Regions from separate parts of the Moorella sp. E308F genome, predicted to be linked through region 1. Evidence: riboswitches for the same ligand, from Rfam matches in the RefSeq annotation. Region 1 holds a riboswitch; the other holds the start of a gene.
The links. Region 1 has a riboswitch for cyclic di-AMP ahead of E308F_RS16230 (CAP domain-containing protein). Riboswitches for the same ligand answer to the same signal wherever they lie in the genome.

Region 1 (4,287 bases):
TCCGAAGGCGTGATCCAGGAAGGCCCGCCCGGGGATAATTTTTTCGGCCAACCTTTCCTGGTTAAAGCGTACCCCTACGGCCCACCCTTCAACCAAACGAGACTTCAGGGTTTCCACCAGTTCCTCAAGGCTTAAGCATTTTTCCAGGTTGGCGAAGCGATTGAAGATGGCAAATTCCCATAAATGTAAGTGGGCATCCAAATACCCCTGGCGGCAGAGCGTTTCTTGTGTCATGTTTATCCCTCCACCCTAAGCTTAAACCCGGGGCTTCGTTTATACAAGGTTTTTTTAAAAGAAATCATGTTTAAAAGGTGGAGGTATGAGGAGCAAAGGGGTAAATGCCGACCTTTAGGGGCGAAATTCGTCCAGGCTATCCAGGGCTTCCAGGACCTCTTGTTCGGAATTGAATTCTGCCTGGTCATTTTCTATTTTTTCCCGCCAGCTGGGCGGCAAGGAGGCAACTTTCAGGTTCGTTACCCGCATTAGTGGTCCCAGGCTGCCGGCCGGGCCCTGATAAATAGCTACCAGGCCATCCTTGACGGCCAAATGGCGTCTGGGTGCATCGGCAGGGCACAGAGCATCTACCTCCTGGATGATGACCAGGTGTTCCTCCTCCCGGGTTATGCGCCAACCCTCGGCCGGTGGGAAAAGAAGGTTCATTTCTTCTTTATCAGCCCAGTTCCACTTGACCCCTGCCGGTAGAGGAATGGGTTCCCGGTGGCCACAGTAGCGATAATATCTCTCCAGGTGAGGTTCCTCCAGTACCCTTGGCTCCAGAAGACCCGGCACCTTTAAGATAACCGGCCTTTGCCCGGTACTTACCCTGGCTTGCTGGTAAGCCACCAGCCCCCCGAGGAGAAAAATCATAAGGCCAAGAACAAAAAAGCGCCGGCTTGCGTCGCCCAAGGTGGCACCTCCTTATAACAGAAATTACCACCTTCTAGCTTTGCCGGCGCAACAAGGTTTTATACCTGCTTATAACTCCAGCTGCTCCAGAACGGCAGCAGGAATGTCGGCGTTGGTATAAACAGCCTGGACGTCATCGTGATCCTCCAGGCGGTCCACCAGGCGCATGACTTTAGCCGCCATTTCCGGATCGTCAATGGTTACTGTAGTCTGGGGTACCATTGCTATTTCGGCGCTAGTAATATTAGCTCCGGCTTCCTGCAGGGCTTTCTTTACCTTCTCCAGGTCTTCAGGAGCAGTCTTTATTTCCATGGCGTCAGGGGCACTATCATCAACATCTTCTGCTCCGGCCTCAATAGCCTGGAGGATTAATTCTTCCCGGGTTTCTCCCGCCGGAACTTCGACGCTAATGACCCCCTTGGGGTTAAACATCCAGGCTACACAGCCGCTTTCCCCCAAATTTCCACCATTGCGGGAAAAGATATACCGGATTTCTGAAGCCGTGCGGTTACGGTTATCCGTAGCAATATTTAACAACATGGCTACGCCTCCGGGACCATAGCCTTCATAAACCATTTCTTCATAAGCTGCGCCTTCAATCTCGCCGGTACCGCGCATAATGGCCCGCTGTATATTCTCATTGGGCATATTGACTTCCTTAGCCCGGGCGATGGCTGCCTTCAAGCGCGGGTTACCTTCGGGGTCACCGCCTCCCTGCCGGGCAGCAATGATAATCTCTCGCCCGATTTTAGTAAAAAGGCGGCCGCGCTTTTCATCCATCTTGGCCTTACGATGTTTTATATTGGCCCACTTGGAATGTCCGGACATGCCTTTACCCCCCTCTCACCTCTAACTGCCGTTAAAATTCTAACATACAAAACCGCAGTTAAGCAATAAGCCTCATTATCTACATTACCCGCTGCCGAATATGTCTGTAATATTTTACCTCGAAGACGCGGCCAATTTTATGTTAACTTTTTGGCACCTATATGGTAAAATTCTATTTAGTAACTTTCATTTCACGCCGTGGCCACCAGAAACGCCGAATTTCCTTTTATGAAAGCGGGGGAACCAATTTTTCTGGGGTTAATCCGTGGCAGGGCTAACCTTTGGCCCGTACCCGTCAGCTAACCTCGCAGACGTTGGAGGGGGATTTTTTACTGGTCCGCCAAGCGTTAAAGTAATCTAGTTTGTAAAGGAGGGGTTAGTTTTGCGGTCTAAATTCAAAACCCTGGCCGCATCCCTGGCTGTAATATTAATTGTTACCACCCTGGCCATCGTACCGGTCACGCCTGTTCAAGCAGCAACTTACACAATTTACAATGGTAACTATTATGCTTTCCATTTCGCACCGCAAAATTATTTTTACATCAGGTATTACCGCCCGCAACCGGCACCTCAACCTCAACCGGCTCCAGCACCAAAACCGGCACCGGCTCCAACTCCGGCCCCTCAACCTGCATCCCAGTCTGCTACCAGTAGCTACCAGATGAACCAGTTTGAGCAAAAAGTCGTCGACCTGGTCAACGCCGAGCGAGCTAAAGTCGGGCTGAAGCCGTTAACTGTAGATTTACAGCTGGCAAAAGTAGCACGCCTCAAGGCTGAAGATATGCGGGATAATAATTACTTCAGCCACGAATCGCCTACCTACGGATCTTTCTTTAACATGTTACAGAAATTCGGTATTACTTACCGTACCGCCGGTGAAAACATCGCCGCCGGCTATCGAACGCCCGAAGCCGTGGTAGCTGCCTGGATGGGTAGCCCCGGCCACCGCAGCAATATCTTAAACCCCAATTTTACGGCCATTGGCGTCGGCCATGCCAAAGGCGGCAGGTACGGTAACTACTGGGTGCAGCTATTCACCTAATCTACCCTATTTTAAAAAGTTCGGTGCTCAGATAACGCTCGCCGGTATCCGGAGCAATAGCCAGTACTTTTTTACCTTTACCCAGGCGCCGGGCCACCTGCAGGGCGGCATAGACGGCTGCACCGGAAGAGATACCCACCAGCAGGCCTTCCATCTGAGCCAGGCGCCGGGCGGTCATGAGGGCGTCTTCATTGGACACGGTAATAACCTCATCGATTACCTCGCGGCGCAGGACCTGCGGGATAAAGCCGGCCCCGATGCCCTGGATCTTATGGGGGCCCGGCCGGCCCCCGGAAAGGACGGGGGAAGCTGCCGGTTCCACAGCAATTATTTTTATCCCCGGAATTTCCTGCTTTAAAACCTCGCCGACGCCGGTAATGGTACCCCCGGTACCCACTCCGGCCACAAAGGCATCCAGGTCTTTGCCCATTTGCTCTAAAATTTCCCGGGCTGTGGTACGGCGGTGTACATCAGGGTTGGCCGGGTTTTCAAACTGCTGAGGCATAAAATAATCAGGGTTTTCCCGGACTAACTCCATGGCTTTATCTACGGCCCCCTTCATACCCAGGTGCCCTGGAGTTAGGATAAATTCAGCGCCATAGGCCGCCAGGAGTTTGCGACGTTCAATGCTCATGGTTTCCGGCATGACAATGATTAAGCGGTAGCCGCGGGCCGCTGCAATCATAGCCAGGCCAATGCCGGTATTGCCGCTGGTGGGCTCCACGATGGTGGCACCCGGTTTAAGTTTTCCTTCTGCTTCCGCAGCTTCAATCATACTGAGGGCAATTCGATCTTTAACGCTAGCCCCGGGGTTAAAGTATTCCAGCTTTACATATATTGCCGCCCCATTTTCCACCAGGCGTTGTAAGCTTACTACTGGCGTCCGGCCGATTAGCTGGGTTATGTCGGCGGCTACTTTCATGGTTAATTTCCTCCTTAATGTATACTTTTCATATCGGAATTAATCATATTTTAACTTCCGGTACAGATTATGTCAAGTAAAAAGCCACTGCTTCTCTACTATTATGCAGTGGCTTAGCTGGCATTAATGTCTGGATTTAAATGGCCTCCAGGAAAATTTTATGATCGACCAGGGCCATTTCTTTGATGCGGGCACGCAGGATTTTCTTTTTGCCAAAGATATCTTCCATGAGGATACCGTCTTCCCGGGGCACAATCCTGTCAACATTTTCAAAGACCAGTTCTTCTTCCCCGCCCTCTTTCAAGAGATAAGCATTGGCTTCACACATCTTTCCGGGTTCCTCCTTCGCAAAAGGTTTTAAGACGCCGCGCCAGGGCGTCAATCAAGTGGGGTAAGGGTTCAGGAACAACACCAATTATTTCAACGCCGGCCTTATTTATAGGCAGGAGAAATTTACGCGCCGGGCTGGCGGCAATGGCCGCGGCCATAGCCGGCGTCAGTTCCCCCAGCATGGCGTCGGCTATAAGGATGGCTACGGAACCGGTGATGACATCTACCCGGGGGGCGTTATAGATGATGGCCCTTTCAC
Region 2 (4,287 bases), on a different contig from region 1:
TATTTACCCAAAATGCCCTATAATATCAAGAAAGTGTGGTCGGAATGGTGACCTTTTTTAAGATCCTGGCGGGCCTTGCCGCCATCGGCGGTGGCATCTTCTGGTACCTGCGCAAGGTATGGTTTTATCGCGACCCGGTGCGGGTGGCGCCGCAAGAGGAAGGGGCCATCCTGGCCCCGGCCGACGGCAAAGTTGTCTATATCAAGCCCTTTCGCGATGGCCGGGTGGTAGCGGAGAAACTGGGCCGGCCCATTCCCATTGAGGAAATAATGAAAGCTCAGGGCCTTAGTAACAGGGGCTGGATCGTTGGTATCTATATGTCTCCCCTGGATGTCCATTTTAACTATGCTCCCATTGATGCCCGGGTGGAGAATATGGTCCATACCCAGGCCAGGGTGAATTTGCCCATGGTCGACCTGTGGGAATATATTCGCCTCACCTATCTCCGGCGGGCGGTAGATCTTTTCAGCCACCGCTACCGCCTGGTAAATGAACGATTGACCATCTTCTTAAGGGGCCGTGACGTGCAGCTGGCCATGGTGGAGATTGCCGATAAGTTTGTCAATAAGATCAAATGTTTTATCACTCCCGGCCAGGCCGTTACCCGGGGCCAGAAGGTCTCCTTTATCGAACGTGGTTCCCAGGTAGACCTGGTTATCTTCAAGGATGATGTAGAGTTTGCCGTCCGGGTGGGCCAGCAGGTTTACGGCGCCCGGACGGTGGTGGCCCGTTACCGGGCGGCAGGCAGGGCAGAGCAGTGACGGCCGTCCATGTCTATATGGCTCTCTTTGGCCTGCTGGTCGTTGAAGGTATGGGTGTCCCGGGCATCCCCTTTGAGCCGGTCTTCCTGGCCGCCGGTTATTTAATCGAGCGCGGGGAGATGAACTTTTGGGGGGCAGTGACGGTCGGCAGCGCCGGCAATCTCCTGGGCAACTTGATAGGTTACTGGCTGGGGGCCAGGCCGGGGCGAGGCATAATCGAACGCTTTCTCCACCGGGGCTGGGGTCCGGACGGCCTGGCCACAACCCGGGACTGGCTGGACCGCTTTGGAGCGGCGGTAATTATTTTTGCCCGCTGGTTTGGCCCCATCAGGACGCCGACCATCTTGGCAGCGGGTGTCCTGGGAATGAATCCCGGCATCTATGCCCTTTATTCAGCCCTGGGCGCCTTTACCTGGACTATGGCTTGGCAGTACGCCAGCTGGAAGGGGGCCCATTATCTCCTGGCGTGGTGGTACCTTTACCGCCGCTACGCCACCTGGTGGATGGATATCCTACTGGTCCTGGCATTCCTGGCGGTTACCGCCGGTTCTATCTATTATTGCTGGTACCGGCTAATGGTAAGAAATGGAAAAGAATAAGTTTGACAAATCCCGTATCTTGTGTTAAAATTATTTAGAACAAATGAATAAAAGCAGAGCGCTGAATCCCTTTTCAGGGAACGGGGGAACCAGTCTTTTGGGGTGAATCCCCGCGCTCAGTAGTCTTTACGTCTTCCCTAAAATCCCGTTATCCTAAAGGAAATTTTGGATAAAGCAAAGGAGCAACGGAAGAGAAACTGAGTGCGGGGTAGGGTTAGCTTTCGACCCGAACCCGGCAGCTAACTTCGTAAGCGTGGAAAGTGAAAGAGGCATCGTACCCCTTTAATTTCTTGTACCCAAAACCCCGGTTCAGGCCGGGGTTTTATTTTATAACAGGAAGGGAGGTAGAAACTCGTGAGTGTCTGTCCAAACAAAGGGAAGCTGATGAGTAGAGAAGCCAAAAGGGAAATTGCATTGCAAAGGGCAGCTGAGTTAAAGGCCAGGATTATTGATTACCTGGACGCCAGAGATGCCATCCCCAGCGGTTTGGAAGTCGCAGCGGAGATTGAAGCCAGCCGGCAGCGGATTATGGCCTATTTTGGTGCCAGTGAAGATGACTGGCAAGACTGGCGCTGGCAATTGCAGCATCGGATTACCTCGGTTGACGTCCTGGGGGAATTAATTCCCTTAACCGAAGCGGAAAAGGAAGCCATCAAGCGGGTCGAGCGTACCTACCGCTGGGCCGTTTCGCCCTATTATCTTTCTCTCATGGGCAAAGATGCCAGCTGCCCCATCCGGCGGCAGGCCTTACCCAGTGCCGCCGAGTTGGAGGATAAGGTCGGGGTACTCGACCCCATGGATGAGGAGCTGACGTCACCGGCACCGGCCATTACCCGGCGTTACCCCGACCGCTTGATTATTAACGTCACCAACCAGTGTGCCATGTACTGCCGCCACTGCCAGCGGCGCCGCAATATCGGTGAAGTTGACCGGAGCCGCAGCCGCCGGGAGCTGGAGCGGGCCCTGGAGTATATTCGCCGCAACAAAGAAATACGCGATGTCCTGATCACCGGCGGCGACGCTTTAATGCTGAGTGACGCCACAATCGACTGGCTGTTAACGGAACTGGATAATATACCTCATGTGGAGATTAAGCGCCTGGGCACCCGGGTGCCGGTTACTTTGCCTCAGCGTATTACGGCGGAATTATGCCGGGTACTGGCCAAGCACCCGCCGATTTACCTTAATACCCAGTTTAACCACCCCCGGGAGGTTACGGCGGCAGCGAAAGCGGCCTGCGATCGCCTGGTGCAGGCCGGGGTGGTCCTGGGAAACCAGGCGGTTTTATTAAAGGGCATCAATAACCATCCCTTTGTTATGAGGAAGCTCAACCAGGAACTGTTGAAAATCCGGGTACGGCCCTATTATATCTTCCACGCCAAGCCGGTTAAAGGGACGACTCACTTTATCACTTCCATTGAGGAAGGCGTGGAAATAATGGAGCAGCTGCGCGGTTATACTTCCGGCCTGGCCGTACCTACCTATATAATCAACGCACCCCACGGGCTGGGCAAGACGCCCATTTTACCACAGTATGTGCTGGCCTGCAATGACGACCAGGTCATCCTGCGGACCTGGGAAAAGCGGACCCTCTTTTACCCCAACCTGGGATGCCAGAAAGAACAGACTAAGGCTTAAAACAAAAGCGCCGGGCAATTCCGGCGCTTTTTACATACCATCTCCCTGATGGGAGCCCGGTGACACATTAAAATCCAAATAAAATAAACGTAACACCGTTCCTGATACCGGACCATAATTTACCAAAATCTCTGGCATATTCGGCATAAAACAAGAGAATCCTTGTTTATTGACCGTTAAATTTTCCTGTGGTAGGATTAAGATTGGGTTAAATATAAACCAATATAATTATCAGGAAGGAAGATAAAAATTGAATGATTTGTTAATCAGGCGCGCGCGGCTCATGGATGAGCCGGGAACTGTTGATGTAGCCATTAAAGACGGATACATTGTTGCCGCCGGGGGAGGAGTGGCCGGCTCGGCCCGGCAAATGGTCGATGCGGCAGGGAGACTCCTGATACCGGCCTTTGTCGATGCCCATACCCACCTGGACAAGGCCCTGACGGCGCCCCAGGAAGGCGCAGGCTCCCTGGCCGAAGCCATTGAGGATTTCCAGCGGCGCAGCCGCAAAATGGATAAAAATGATTTTATCGACCGCGGCCGCCGGGTGCTTAAAATGGCTCTGCGCCATGGGACGGCCACCATGCGCACCCATATTACCGTCAACGAAGCCCTGGGCCTGCGAGGTGTGGAAGCGGCCCTGGAACTCAAGGAAGAATTTGCCGGGAGAGTTGACCTGCAAGTATTTGCCATGCCCGGTGAATTGGAACCGGCACCGGCACCACCTTTAAAGGAACTCATGGAAGAAGCACTGCGCCTGGGGGTAGACGGCCTGGGCGGTGCCCCCCACCTGTCCGAAAGGATGCAGGAATGGGTAGATTATATCTTTGACCTGGCCGTGCGTTATAATGTCTTGATTGATTTCCACGTTGATGAGACGGATGCTCCTTCGGTTGCCTCCCTGGATTATATAGCGGCTAAAACCATCCAGACCGGCTTCCAGGGCCGGGTGGTGGCCGGTCACTGCTGCGGCCTGGCGGCTGTGGACGAGGAGAAGGCTATCCGGACCATTGCCGCCGTGAAAGAGGCGGGCATCAGCGTTATTACTTTACCATCTTGCAATCTCTACCTCATGGGCCGCCGGGATAAGGGCCTGGTGCGACGCGGGGTTACCAGGGTCAGGGAGCTCCAGGCAGCGGGAGTAAATGTAGCCTATGCTTCCGACAACATCCGCGATGCCTTCCGCCCCTTTGGGAACGCCAATATGCTGGAGGAGGCCCTGATTACCGCCCAGGTACTGCAGATGGGAACGCCCCTGGAGCTCAAAAACGTTATGAAAATGGGCACCT

Region 2: linked by a shared signal. The riboswitch ahead of eam (glutamate 2,3-aminomutase) and the one ahead of E308F_RS16230 (CAP domain-containing protein) in region 1 are both predicted to bind cyclic di-AMP.

Annotation. Positions count from the first base shown of each region.
Region 1 covers NZ_BJKN01000002.1:1,078,619-1,082,905, forward strand. Annotated here, with positions in the region: gene E308F_RS11915 (amidohydrolase) at 1-234, opposite strand, end outside; gene E308F_RS11920 (hypothetical protein) at 349-906, opposite strand; gene E308F_RS11925 (YebC/PmpR family DNA-binding transcriptional regulator) at 976-1,734, opposite strand; cyclic di-AMP (ydaO/yuaA leader) riboswitch at 1,937-2,063, shown strand; gene E308F_RS16230 (CAP domain-containing protein) at 2,117-2,776, shown strand; gene cysK (cysteine synthase A) at 2,778-3,698, opposite strand; gene E308F_RS11940 (CooT family nickel-binding protein) at 3,835-4,026, opposite strand; gene E308F_RS11945 (DUF3842 family protein) at 4,019-4,287, opposite strand, start outside.
Region 2 covers NZ_BJKN01000001.1:1,206,721-1,211,007, forward strand. Annotated here, with positions in the region: gene E308F_RS06065 (hypothetical protein) at 1-51, shown strand, start outside; gene E308F_RS06070 (phosphatidylserine decarboxylase) at 45-761, shown strand; gene E308F_RS06075 (DedA family protein) at 758-1,360, shown strand; cyclic di-AMP (ydaO/yuaA leader) riboswitch at 1,410-1,628, shown strand; gene eam (glutamate 2,3-aminomutase) at 1,745-2,998, shown strand; gene E308F_RS06085 (amidohydrolase family protein) at 3,249-4,287, shown strand, end outside.